Regions from separate parts of the Photobacterium piscicola genome, predicted to be linked through region 3. Evidence: predicted binding sites of a transcription regulator. Region 3 holds the regulator's gene; each other region holds the start of a gene.
What was found. The regulator PurR, encoded in region 3, represses purine synthesis genes. The targets are predictions, from matches to a motif close to TNANGNAAACGTTTNCNTNA.
Positions count from the first base shown of each region.

Region 1: a site for PurR is predicted at 2,145-2,164, ahead of purT (formate-dependent phosphoribosylglycinamide formyltransferase). Genes of this name have one in related genera too.
Region 2: a site for PurR is predicted at 2,152-2,171, ahead of guaB (IMP dehydrogenase). Genes of this name have one in related genera too.

Region 1 is NZ_CP175534.1:1,822,313-1,826,609, reverse strand. It holds gene cdd (cytidine deaminase) at 171-1,058, shown strand; gene ACJZU6_RS08725 (DMT family transporter) at 1,191-2,066, shown strand; gene purT (formate-dependent phosphoribosylglycinamide formyltransferase) at 2,229-3,404, shown strand; gene ACJZU6_RS08715 (thiopurine S-methyltransferase) at 3,482-4,120, opposite strand; gene ACJZU6_RS08710 (hypothetical protein) at 4,186-4,297, opposite strand, start outside.
Region 2 is NZ_CP175534.1:2,708,579-2,712,875, forward strand. It holds gene guaA (glutamine-hydrolyzing GMP synthase) at 1-508, opposite strand, end outside; gene guaB (IMP dehydrogenase) at 622-2,085, opposite strand; gene xseA (exodeoxyribonuclease VII large subunit) at 2,358-3,710, shown strand; gene ACJZU6_RS12860 (zinc ribbon domain-containing protein) at 3,779-4,009, opposite strand.
Region 3 is NZ_CP175534.1:1,692,646-1,696,942, forward strand. It holds gene ACJZU6_RS08115 (carboxymuconolactone decarboxylase family protein) at 1-291, opposite strand, end outside; gene ACJZU6_RS08120 (TfoX/Sxy family DNA transformation protein) at 772-1,359, opposite strand; gene purR (HTH-type transcriptional repressor PurR) at 1,726-2,730, opposite strand; gene ACJZU6_RS08130 (heme ABC transporter ATP-binding protein) at 3,110-3,901, opposite strand; gene ACJZU6_RS08135 (iron ABC transporter permease) at 3,898-4,297, opposite strand, start outside.

The DNA.
Region 1 (4,297 bases), 130 kb from region 3:
TTTACTAAGTCATTGAAATGTTGTATGCTTTGTTACAGAAACAAGTGTGACGCCACTCTCAGTAATGTAATAGGTGTAATGGCAAAACCAACAGTGTGATCAAGATCACTTCTAACTCATTGTGATTCACATAGAATGTTTTGCCATAAACAATGAAGGAGTAACACCCAATGTACGCACGTGTTATAAAAGCATTAAGCTTATTACCTGCTGAATTGGCGTCAGCTTTAAAGCCTATTATCGAAGATTCAAATTTCGACTCAACGATCAGTCCTGAGCAATTCGAATGTTTATTATCAACAACGCACATGACTGATACTGAACTTCGCTTGGCCCTCCTTCCTCTTGCTGCTTCCTATGCTGTAGTCCCTATTTCTAATTTCTATGTTGGTGCAATTGTACGTGGCACATCTGGCCGCTTATATTTTGGTGCTAATATGGAATTTGAAAACGCAAGCATGGCTTGTACTATTCATGCTGAACAATCTGCCATTAGCCATGCATGGATCAAGGGCGAAGTGGGCATTAAAGATGTCACTATTAACTACAGTCCTTGTGGTCACTGTCGTCAGTTTATGAATGAATTAACATCAGCGAACGACATGATGATTCAACTGCCACAACGCGAACCAATGACACTGCAACAATATTTACCTGATTCATTCGGCCCGCTAGATTTAGGGGTTAAAGATGGTCTATTAAGTGATTTTGATAATGGCATTCGCATTGAAGAAGGTTCAGAGCTTGCGATTAGCGCCTGTAATGCCGCTAACCGTTCTCATGCTCCTTACTCAAAGAACTTCAGTGGTGTTGCATTAAAAGCACAAGATGGCCGTATCTTTGAAGGTATGTATGCAGAAAATGCAGCCTTCAACCCAAGCTTACCTCCTCTGCAAGTTGCATTAATTAATATGAATATGTCTAACTATTCATTGTCTGAAATTGCAGAAGCGGCACTGGTAGAAAGTGCAGAAAGTAAAATTAGTCAACTTGCACGTACACAAGCATTATTAGAAGCACTGAATCCTGATATTCAACTAACATATGTTGCTTATTAAGTCGGTAATTGATTTGAATATTCGAAAAAGACCGCCTCACTGGCGGTTTTTTATTATCTAAACTTGATCAATGTTGGCTATCAAACATCAAAAGCGTATTATCTCGCCACCTATTATTAGAAGCCAATGACAATGTCTCAAACACACAATCCTTTGAAAGGAGCAGCATGGATGCTCACGGCTGGGCTCGCGTTTGCTATCGTAAACAGTTTAGCTCAGTACCTTAGTATCAAACTGCATGTTCCTTCCACGTCTGTTGCGTTGATCCAATACTTTATTGCATTAATCGCTATGTTTCCTTGGCTACGTACATTAGGTATTCGTCAATCGCTTAAAACCAACCACTTTTGGTTACACTGCTTACGGGTGTTTTTTGCGGTTATCGGTATCCAGTTATGGCTATGGGCATTAGCCTACCCTGTCCCTATTTGGCAAGGTATTGCGCTACTAATGATTTCCCCACTATTTGCAACAATCGGTTCAGGGCTCATTCTAAAAGAAACTGTCGGTAAAGCGCGTTGGTTGGCAACATTAGGCGGTTTTGTTGGTGCCATGATTATTCTTGAGCCATGGTCTGAAGATTTTAACATCGCGACATTATTGCCTGTAGGTGCGGCTTTTTTCTGGGCGGCTTATTCATTGATGGTGAAGAAACAATCTAGCCATGAATCACCAACCACGATTGTGATGTACCTGCTCATTCTAATGACACCGTTCAATCTTATTTTAGCTGCGCCTGACTTTACGATGCCAACAGTGAGTTTTAGCTGGTGGTTATTAATTATTGCGGGCTTATTGACAGGCTTAGCACAATGGGCAATCGCTAAAGCCTATGCCGTAGCTGATGCTTCTTTTGTACAACCTTTTGATCACGCAAAATTACCTTTAAACGTATTAGGTGGATGGTTAGTCTTTGGTTGGACACCACCCGGGCGATTATGGCTTGGCGCTGGAATTATTATTCTTTCAGTTGCTTTTATTACCCACTGGGAAAATCGCAAAAAATAATCATTTAAACCGCTTATGATAAGCGGTTTTTTTTCGCTTTCCGTTCTTCAATTATGAGATTCCTATCAAACACCCACCAAAAGCAAACGATTGCGCAAACATCAAAATAAGGTATGATTAACGGCAGATTTCACCTTTAATGACAAATCGTAAGGAATTTCAATGTTTGGTACAGCTGCTTGTTCTGATGCAACCCGTGTATTACTGCTTGGCTCTGGTGAGTTAGGCAAAGAAGTTGCTATTGAGTGTCAACGTCTTGGTCTTGAAGTGATTGCTGTTGATCGTTATGAGAATGCACCAGCAATGCAGGTAGCCCACCGTAGCCATGTGATTGATATGTTAGATGGTGATGCACTTAAAGGTATTATTGCCCTTGAACAACCCCACTTTGTTGTCCCTGAAATTGAAGCAATTGCGACAGATACTTTAGTTGAACTTGAAAGCCAAGGTGTCAATGTCGTCCCCACCGCTAACGCGACTAAACTGACTATGAACCGTGAAGGTATTCGTCGTCTTGCCGCTGAAACCTTAGCTATTCCAACCTCGCCTTATGAATTTTCTGATCAATATGCCGATTTTGAAGCCTCAGTGCATCGCATTGGCATGCCGTGTGTTGTAAAGCCGATCATGAGTTCATCAGGCAAAGGTCAAAGCGTGATTAAAACTGCCGCAGACATTGAATCAGCATGGCAATACGCACAAGAAGGGGGACGTGCAGGTGCAGGCCGAGTGATTGTTGAAGGCTTTGTCGATTTTGATTATGAAATCACCCTACTCACAGTGCGCGCGGTTGATGGAGTACATTTCTGCGCACCAATTGGTCATCGCCAAGAAGATGGCGACTACCGCGAGTCGTGGCAACCACAGCAAATGTCAAAAGCAGCCTTAAAAGCGGCTGAGGATGTTGCTCAGAAGGTTGTGAATGAATTAGGCGGTTATGGCCTATTTGGGGTCGAATTGTTCGTTAAAGGCGATACAGTGCTGTTTAGCGAGGTATCCCCTCGCCCGCACGATACTGGAATGGTAACCCTGATCTCTCAAGAGTTATCTGAATTTGCATTGCATGTCCGTGCCTTTTTAGGCATGCCAATTACCACGATTACACAGTATGGCGCATCAGCTTCTGCGGTTATTCTTGCTGAAGGTATTTCTACCAATATTCGATTTGATAATTTAACCGCTGCGTTATCTCGCCCACAAACGCAAATAAGACTGTTTGGCAAACCTGAAATCAATGGTCGCCGCCGTCTTGGAGTTGCGCTTACACGCCGTGATAACATTGATACAGCTATCACTGATGCCATTGCTACAGCAGCAGACGTTAACATCATTCTGTAGCCTTAGCGGCGCAATTAAAGACAATAAAGGCGTCACATAGACGCCTTTGTTTTTCCAACTACGCTATTACTCGTTTATTAAACGTCAATTAGCCATACTTCTTCAGCAAAACGCTCAACACCACGCTGACGACGAGGATGGGTGGCATCCGCTTCATCACGCTCTAAGTGGGTTATTTTACAACCACTGAATAACGCTTCTATTTCAGTTCTAGGCACTGAGAATGGAGGCCCATCCATTTGTGGTTGTGGATAATCTAAGGTTACTAATAAAATACGCCCACCAGGTTTAACCAACTGCAATAAACGTTCAACATAACGTTCACGCATTGATTGTGGCATCGCAACCAATGCCGCACGATCATATACCACATCAACCGGTGCAATAGGAACGGTAAAATAGTCCCCTTGGTAGATTGTGATCTCATCAAATGAATACACGTGCTCACAGCCGATCCCAGTGACTAATGGCGTGTAAAGATTCTCAGCAAAAAAGGCTTTTACTGCAATATCGCTAAGTTCAATTCCAACCACATCGTTATGGCGTGCAGCGAGCCAAACCAAGTCTTCAGATTTGCCACACATTGGTACTAACACGCGATCATCACGTTGAGCATTCACCTGTGACCAGTATTTTATTAATAATGGATTAACGTCAGTTAAGTGAAAACCAATTCGATCTTCAGCCCAACGGCTATGCCAAAATTCAGCGTCCATGTATTACCTTCTTTCTTTATATATTTTTTATTTGATGCTAGTTGACCATAAGTCGCTATTGAGACTCAAGGGTTAAGTGCAGATGAAGTAGGAAAAACAGGAAGTGCAGGAAGTGCAGGAAGTGCAGGAAGTGCAGGAAGTGCAGGAAGTGCAGGAAGTGCAGGAAGTGCAGGAAGT
Region 2 (4,297 bases), 1.0 Mb from region 3:
TTGCAGCAAATGGACAGGTATCTGTTTCAGCGACTTTAATGAAATCCGCTGGAATTTCGACAACTTTGTCACCGTGGCTCATCCATACATCAAGTAATGGTGTACCATCCGCAGCAACAGCATCTTGAATATCTTTTAAGAAAGCAGTCTGCTCAACAATTTTAACTTGCGCATAACCAAATTCACGCTCATCAGAACCGGCAACTTTACCACCCAGTTGTTCTGCCATGGTCTGCATGCCGTAACATACACCAAACACCGGAACACCCGCTTCAAATACATACTGTGGTGCGCGAGGAGAACCCGCTTCAGTTACGCTTTCAGGACCACCAGAAAGAATAATACCGTTTGGATTGAAATCACGGATATCAGCTTCATCAACATCCCAGCTCCAAAGTTCACAGTAAACGCCGATTTCACGGATACGACGGGCAATTAACTGAGTGTATTGCGAACCAAAATCCAAAATAAGAATACGTTGGTCATGAATATTTGCGGTAGTGGTCATTATAGAGCTATCTCAAAAATTGAATGTATTGGGGGCTATATTTAGCCCCGATTTTATCTAACTTCACAACTTAGGCAATCGTTTTCGTTCAATGAAGACTGACTGCTTAATAATTAAGCCATACGGTAGTTAGGAGCTTCTTTTGTAATCGTCACATCATGTACGTGTGATTCTTTCATGCCGGCACCTGAAATACGTACAAATTCAGCTTTAGTGCGTAAATCTTCAATTGTTGCAGAGCCAGTTAAGCCCATGCTTGAACGTAAACCACCCATTTGTTGATGCACAATTTCCTTCATCAAACCTTTGTAAGCCACACGACCTTCAATACCTTCTGGTACAAGTTTGTCAGCTGCGTTATCTGATTGGAAGTAACGGTCAGAAGAGCCCTTTGACATTGCGCCTAGTGAACCCATACCACGGTATGATTTGTATGAACGGCCTTGGTACAGTTCAACTTCACCTGGTGCTTCTTCAGTACCCGCGAACATTGAGCCAACCATTACACATGACGCACCCGCAGCGATGGCTTTACATAAATCACCAGAGTAACGAATACCGCCATCCGCAATAACTGGAATACCGTATTGATCAGCCACTGATGCAGCTTCTGAAATCGCAGTAATTTGTGGAACACCCACACCAGTCACTATACGAGTAGTACAGATTGAACCAGGGCCGATGCCCACTTTAACCGCACTTACACCTGCATCAATCAGTGCGCGAGCACCTTCAGCAGTTGCAACGTTACCACCCACAATAGGCAAGTTCGGGAAAGCTGCACGTGTTTCACGAATACGTTGTAAAACGCCTTCTGAGTGACCGTGAGATGAATCGATAAGTAATACGTCAACGCCAGCTTCAACTAATGCAGCAACACGTTCTTCATTACCCGCACCAGCACCAACAGCAGCACCAACACGTAAACTACCGCGCGCATCTTTACATGCATTAGGTTTACGTTCTGCTTTTTGGAAGTCTTTCGCTGTAATCATGCCTTTTAGGCGGAAGTTATCATCAACAAGCAGCACTTTTTCAACACGATACTTTTGCATGATAGCTTCAACTTCTTCACGAGATGCACCTTCTTTAGCAGAGGCTAGCTTCTCTTTTGAAGTCATTACTTCTTCAACTTTAATTGAAAGGTCGGTAACAAAACGAACGTCACGACCAGTAATAATACCGATCAATTCGTTGTTATCTGTAACCACAGGGTAACCTGCGAAACCATTTTCTTCCGTTAAACGCTTAACATCTGCAATAGTGTTATTTGGTTTAACGGTAACAGGCTCTGCAACAACGCCAGCTTCGAACTTTTTCACCATGCGAACTTCAGCCGCTTGTTGTTCGATTGACATATTCTTGTGGATAAAACCAATACCACCCTCTTGAGCGAGAGCAATAGCTAGGCGACCTTCAGTCACTGTGTCCATAGATGCTGATAGCATAGGAATGTTAAGAGCAATCTCTTTCGTGAGACGGGTGCGCAGATCGGCAGTGTTAGGTAGGACTGTAGAATGAGCAGGAACTAATAATACATCATCAAACGTCAACGCTTCTTTTTTAATTCGTAACATGCAATATCTCACACCAATTTAAAGGTTTACAAAGAAGATTAAAATATTGCGAACGGATTATACGTATGAAGCAATCGTTTGGCTAGTTTTATTTTTTATTTTTTAATTGACAAAAAACATTTGCTGTGTAGTATATTTCGGTTAACTATCCGGTGATGCGGTCGACGAAATACGGCCAAGATCTGTCCATTGATCTGCCTAGGCGTTTTTCGTTCTATTTGATAGTTTTCTGACCGCCTGCCGCCATTCATTCGTTAGCAGGTGCTTCCTTCGTGACTCTATTCGCTTCTCAAAGCCAATCCAACGATCGTATCTACACCGTTTCTAGTCTCAATGCGCAAGTCCGTCTAATCCTTGAAAATGAAATGGGGATAGTATGGCTCGTCGGTGAATTGTCGAATTTTTCAATGCCGGTTTCTGGCCATTGGTATTTCACCCTTAAAGATTCTCGTGCCCAAGTTAAATGTGCGATGTTCAAAGGTAATAATCGCCATGTCACCTTTAAGCCTGGCAATGGTAATCAAGTATTAGTTAAAGCGCGCCTATCCATTTATGAGCCTCGTGGTGACTATCAGTTGATTATTGAAAGTATGCAGCCTGAAGGTGATGGCCGTTTACAACAGCAATTTGAACAACTCAAAATGAGCCTTGCTGCTGAAGGTTTATTTGCTCAATCATTAAAAAAACCATTGCCACAACAACCACAACGTGTCGGTGTTATTACCTCTAAAACAGGTGCGGCTCTTCACGATATTCTGCACGTATTAAAACGTCGAGATCCAAGCTTAGCTGTGGTTATTTATCCAACTATGGTGCAAGGTGATGGCGCAGCCATATCAATAGCTCAAGCGATTGGGCGAGCAAATTCACGCCAAGAATGTGATATTTTAATTGTTGGCCGTGGGGGGGGTTCATTAGAAGATTTATGGGCATTTAATGAAGAAATTGTTGCACGAACAATTGCAGCAAGTCAGATTCCGATCGTCAGTGCCGTTGGTCATGAAGTCGATGTCACTATTGCTGATTTTGTCGCAGATATGCGTGCACCTACCCCCTCAGCTGCGGCAGAATTAATCAGTCGTGATAGCTCTGCACAAACCGATAAAATTGCTCAGAAACAACAACAACTACGCCATGCGATTCAGTTTTATGTTGCAGATAAAAAGCAGCATGTAAATCAATTAAAACATCGTTTAGATCGCCAACATCCACAACTACGTTTAAACCAACAACAACAGCATTTAGATGAGATCAGCCGTAGACTTCAGCAGATAATGCTGAAAAAAATACAAATACAGCAACAACGTATTACTCAGAACCAATATAAATTATCACTTTATTCACCGCAGCAACAACTGCAGCATCACACCACAACACTCGTTAACACTAAGCGACGTTTACTGGATGCGATGGATAGACAATTATTAAATGCTAATCATAAATTAGTCTTAGCAGCAGAAAAATTAGATACGGTCAGTCCACTGGCAACGCTTAGCCGTGGTTATTCAATTACACGTGATGATAAAGGGGAGCTTATTCGTCGCTGTGATCAGGTTAAAGCAGGGGATCAACTGATTACGACGGTTACAGACGGTAAAATCCATACCACCGTTAATAGTCATTAATTCTCGCCCCCATCACTCTTCAATGCCGCAATAGCACTCTTTTATTGCGGCATGATAGCGTTAAAAGATTAATCTTCCGCTTTATTAAATACGACCTTTACTCGTGATTTTGATTTTAACTCATTACAATAATTACAAAAATAACTCGCAGAGCCACACGCTTGTAATTTTTCTAATTGTTCAGAACAATCAGGACAAAATGCAGTTTTAGTCACTTTTTGTTGACAATAATCACAAAAATATCCCTGATCTTTCCAACTTAATTCACTCTCACATTGTGGACAAGTATTTTTAATCACTCTCTTTTACTCCTAAATGAATTTATTCTAGCATGCAAAATTATTGACTAAGATGCTACTAAATTTAAACACCATTCTTTAAATCTTAGGCACACCCCTAACTATATTTCATCCTTTGATTCGATTTATCAATGGTGAATATACCGTCATGATCCCCGAGATGATCATCACCCTTATGGGTGATCATTGTGTTTATTAAATCTGATCAGCGATCAGCTACTAAAAGAATATTTATCAATACACATCCCGAAAGCATAAGTTACATATTCTGCATATGGATTTCAAACA
Region 3 (4,297 bases):
AATTTTTTCTAATGAATGGCAGCGCTCTGCTAATTTCATGCCATTAGCGTCAACACAGAAAGCACAATCATTTAGTTGTGATACTCGTACACAGACTAATGAACGTATCACTGCATCAATCGGTGATTTTTTACGATCAAGGTAACCAAAGAACAAAGCCACTAACCAGAAAAGCACTGGTTTTTGTCCCCATAGTTTCGCGGGATTGAGAATATTGCCAAAATGGCGTTTTTGAAGCCATAGCAAAGGTTTGACCCATAATGAGAATGTTTTTTTGGTTAATATACGCAAGGTATGTCCTTATTAAATGAGAATCACATCGACTATTAAGTAGCAAGACCGAGGGAAGTGATATTGTATTTCATTTAATGACAAAAATTTTTATTATTCAAAAAATTATTAGATATAACAAAGAACAAATAACAATAATGAATGTATGAATTGTTACATTTTATGTGGTGAATGATGCTTTAGTGTGGTATTGGATAAATATTCGTTCAAGAACGTTAAAAATACGTTTTTATGAAGGATGTATCTATGATTTTCGATATAAAGAATAAACAGGATCTTGGATAACTATTTCTTCATGGAATGTGTATTTTTAATTGTGCTGTATAATTAATGTACACAGTAAGATGTGTTCAGAGGAAGTGCAGGTTCAAGTAAGGATAGTTTGGAAAGATTATATGCAGATATCGAATAAAATAAATTAAAGAGGCACTGAGCCTCTTTATTCTTAAGCGTCACTTAGCCAGTTGACGAATATATTTATTATAGTTTTGCGAGCAGTTCGTTACGTCTACTTTCTGGTATTACAGACCAATGTTGGCCATGTATAGCACCTTCTAGAGCCCATAATAATTCTAAACTTAATGATGCCTCTTGTGTTTTTTGTAATGCCTTATAGGCGTTGAGTGCACCAAGATCGTATAGTTGATCAATAGTTTGAATACCTGCTTTTTTGAGCATTCTTTCATTTGATAGGCGTAAGTTAGGTAAATCTTTTATCCTAGCTGGCGCGCAACATTCTTTTGCTTTTTTATCAGCAAGTGCTGCTTCAAGAGAATATTTAGCTTGCTCTATTATTTTTTCAGGTTCTTCCCACCATTCATCAAGAATTGCGTAATGTTTAGTTATTACAGGAAACCCACGTTTCTTATAGATGTACGGTTCTAATCCCGCTTGTTGAAACTCCTCTTCAGTTTTAGCGTTTGCTCTTAGGTGAAGTTTATTATTAACCACAAGTGCGAACATTGCTTCGCCTGCGAAAATACCAAAGCCACCAAATATAGAACGCGATTTAACATTACCTAAATGGTCTAATAATTTTAATGAGTTTTTTAATATTGGTTTATCCATACTTCTACTCGGTGAATAAATGAGTGTCACCTAACATTAAAGTAGTCGTAAATTGACTTATTATTAAAGTTATTTACGAGAGAATTTTCCTACTCTAAATCATCCATGTATCACTTTATAAATAATATTATCAATATAGAAGTATTATTTATAATTTGTAAGTCTTTTGCTTACTATTATATGTATTTACAAGACCTATTATATTCGATCTTTTAAAAAGGTAAGTTTTAATATTAATTAAAGCTGATGAATCTGTGAGTTTGTTCATGTTTTTGAGAATAAGATATTTTTTGTAGGATCATCGAGCGAAATTCATTAGCTATAAAAAAGCCAATAAAAATATTGGCTCAATCAAAAGGGGGCGTGTTAGCGTAAATCCTTTACTGACTTGCGCTCAACGATGGCTGGCGTCATTTCAAAGATTTGAGGTTCATGATCTTTGTTCTTCATGCGTTCCATTAAAATCTTAATGGCGGTTTTACCTAAACGACGCTTTGGCTGATGGATAGTTGTTAATGGTGGCGCGAAGTAAGGCGCAAGATCAATATTGTCGTAGCCAATAATTGAAATATCACCAGGAACGCGTAACCCTGCTTGTTCAAAAGTACTGATCAGTGCCATTGCCATAATATCATTGAAACAGAAAATGGCGGTTGGGCGATCTGTCATTGCAATATACTTCTCAGCAGCTTCAACGGCTGAATCACACTCAAAGTCACCTTCAAGAATCCAGTTTTCGTTAACTGCTAAGTTTGCTTCTGCCATTGCTTTATTAAAGCCTTTTAGACGTTCACGACACGTTGATTTATCGTTGTGGCCTGATAAACAACCGATACGGCTATGACCATGATCGATAAAATACTTAGTCGCAATGTAGCCACCTTGCTCAGCATTATCCTGAATTTTATCAGTATGTGGGCTTTCTGGACCCCAATCCATCACTACCATTGGTAGGTCTTTTTGACGCTCAAGTAAATCCAGTAATTTCTGATCAAGATCAGAACACATTACCAATAAGCCATCGACACGCTTTTCTGCAAGCATGCGCAAATAATCATATTGCTTAGAAAGGTTACCTTCAGTGTTACATAAAATGAGCGTGTAACCTTCACGGTAGCAATACTCTTCAACACCATGTACAACCTCAGCAAAAAAAGGGTTGGTTGACTTAGTGACTAGCATGCCAATTGTACGGGTTGTATTACATTTTAGGCTACGCGCAACAGCACTTGGTGCGTAGTTAAGCTCTTCAACAGCAGCAAGTACTTTTTTCTGTGTTGCTTCTGCGACAAAGCGCGTTTTATTGATCACGTGTGAAACTGTTGTAGTTGAAACGCCAGCCATACGTGCAACATCTTTAATGGTTGCCATATTTATTCTTCTAATAATGGGTGCTAGAGATGTTTCTAGCTAATCGTGAGGTACCAAATTGAGTAATTACTGAGATGAATATAATTCAATGTTTTTCGGTAAAGTCTCTCGTTAATTATTCAATTTGGCACCAATAATGTGTCTACTGCATACTTAAATAGTATTAACACTAAAAGCCGCATTTATTCGCGGCTTTATAATTATTGCATATTTTTCAAGTGTAATCGCTTGCGTTCACATTTTACTGAGTGTTACGCGTAGTGCAACGTTTCAATTGTCTGGGAGTAAATTATTTGATAACTATCAACAAAAAATCGTAAATTTCAGTAATTTTACTGAAATTTACAAGAGATAATCAAAAAGACGATGAACTTTAATACTAGGATAGTAGATAAGGATAACCATGAACAGGGTGGGGATGTACGGAAATGTTCCAACCGTAGACATTGTTAATTATTTCAGGCTGTAATGCTTGCCATGGTGATCCATCGGCTTGAATCTTACCGTGTTGAATAATGACCATACGTTGAGCATATTGCGCAGCTAAGTTGAGATCATGTAATACGATGATAACCGCGGCACCTTTTGCTGCCATGGTTTGTGCCATTTGTAGCGTTTTATGCTGGTGGGCGAGATCTAAGGCAGATGTTGGCTCATCTAACATTAGAATACATTTATCATCAGCTTGACTGAGTTGTGTTAGCACGCGTGCGAAATGGATTCGTTGTTTTTCACCCCCTGATAACGTGGGATATAAGCGTGGTGCAAGATGAAGAACATCAGTATTACGCATGGTTGTGAGGGTGATATCGTCAATTTCTTGGCGTGACAAACATAGCGGCATAGTGCCAAGTTCAACCACTTCTTTACAGGTAAAGGCGAAAGACAGCGAACTGTGTTGCGGTAAAATACCTAAATGGCACGCCAATTCAGATCGTTGCCAATCTTCAATATCGCGATTAAAAAATGTAACCTGCCCATTTTCAGGTGTCATTTCACCGCAGAGTATTTTAAGTAACGTGCTTTTTCCTGCGCCATTAGGCCCAAGTAGCGCCGTTATTTCACCCGCTTTTATATCAATATTAAAGTCATCTAATAATACTTTTCCTGCCAATGTTAATTGCAAATCACGTGCCGAAATGACAGTTGGGCGTGCAGAGGTTACCGTCATGCGATTCTGCCTTTTTGTTTATTCAATAGATAAATGAAGAATGGAGCGCCTAAAATAGCGGTAATAATACCAACGGGGAGTTCTTGTGGTGCAAACGCACTACGCGCGATCATATCTGCGACAAGTAAAATTAAAGCACCTAGAATAGCTGAGATTGGCAATAATGTTTTATGATTAGGGCCTGAAATCATGCGCCCTAAATGGGGGATCACCAGACCAATAAAGCCAATAGGACCTGTAATAGCAACGGTAATCCCCACACCAGCAGCACATACAATAATTAAACTGCGCTTTAGATGTTGAACATCCACTCCCATATGGCGGGCTTCAGCTTCTCCTAATAAAAAGGCGTTCAATGCATTAGCTTGGCGATAACAATAATAATAGATAACAATG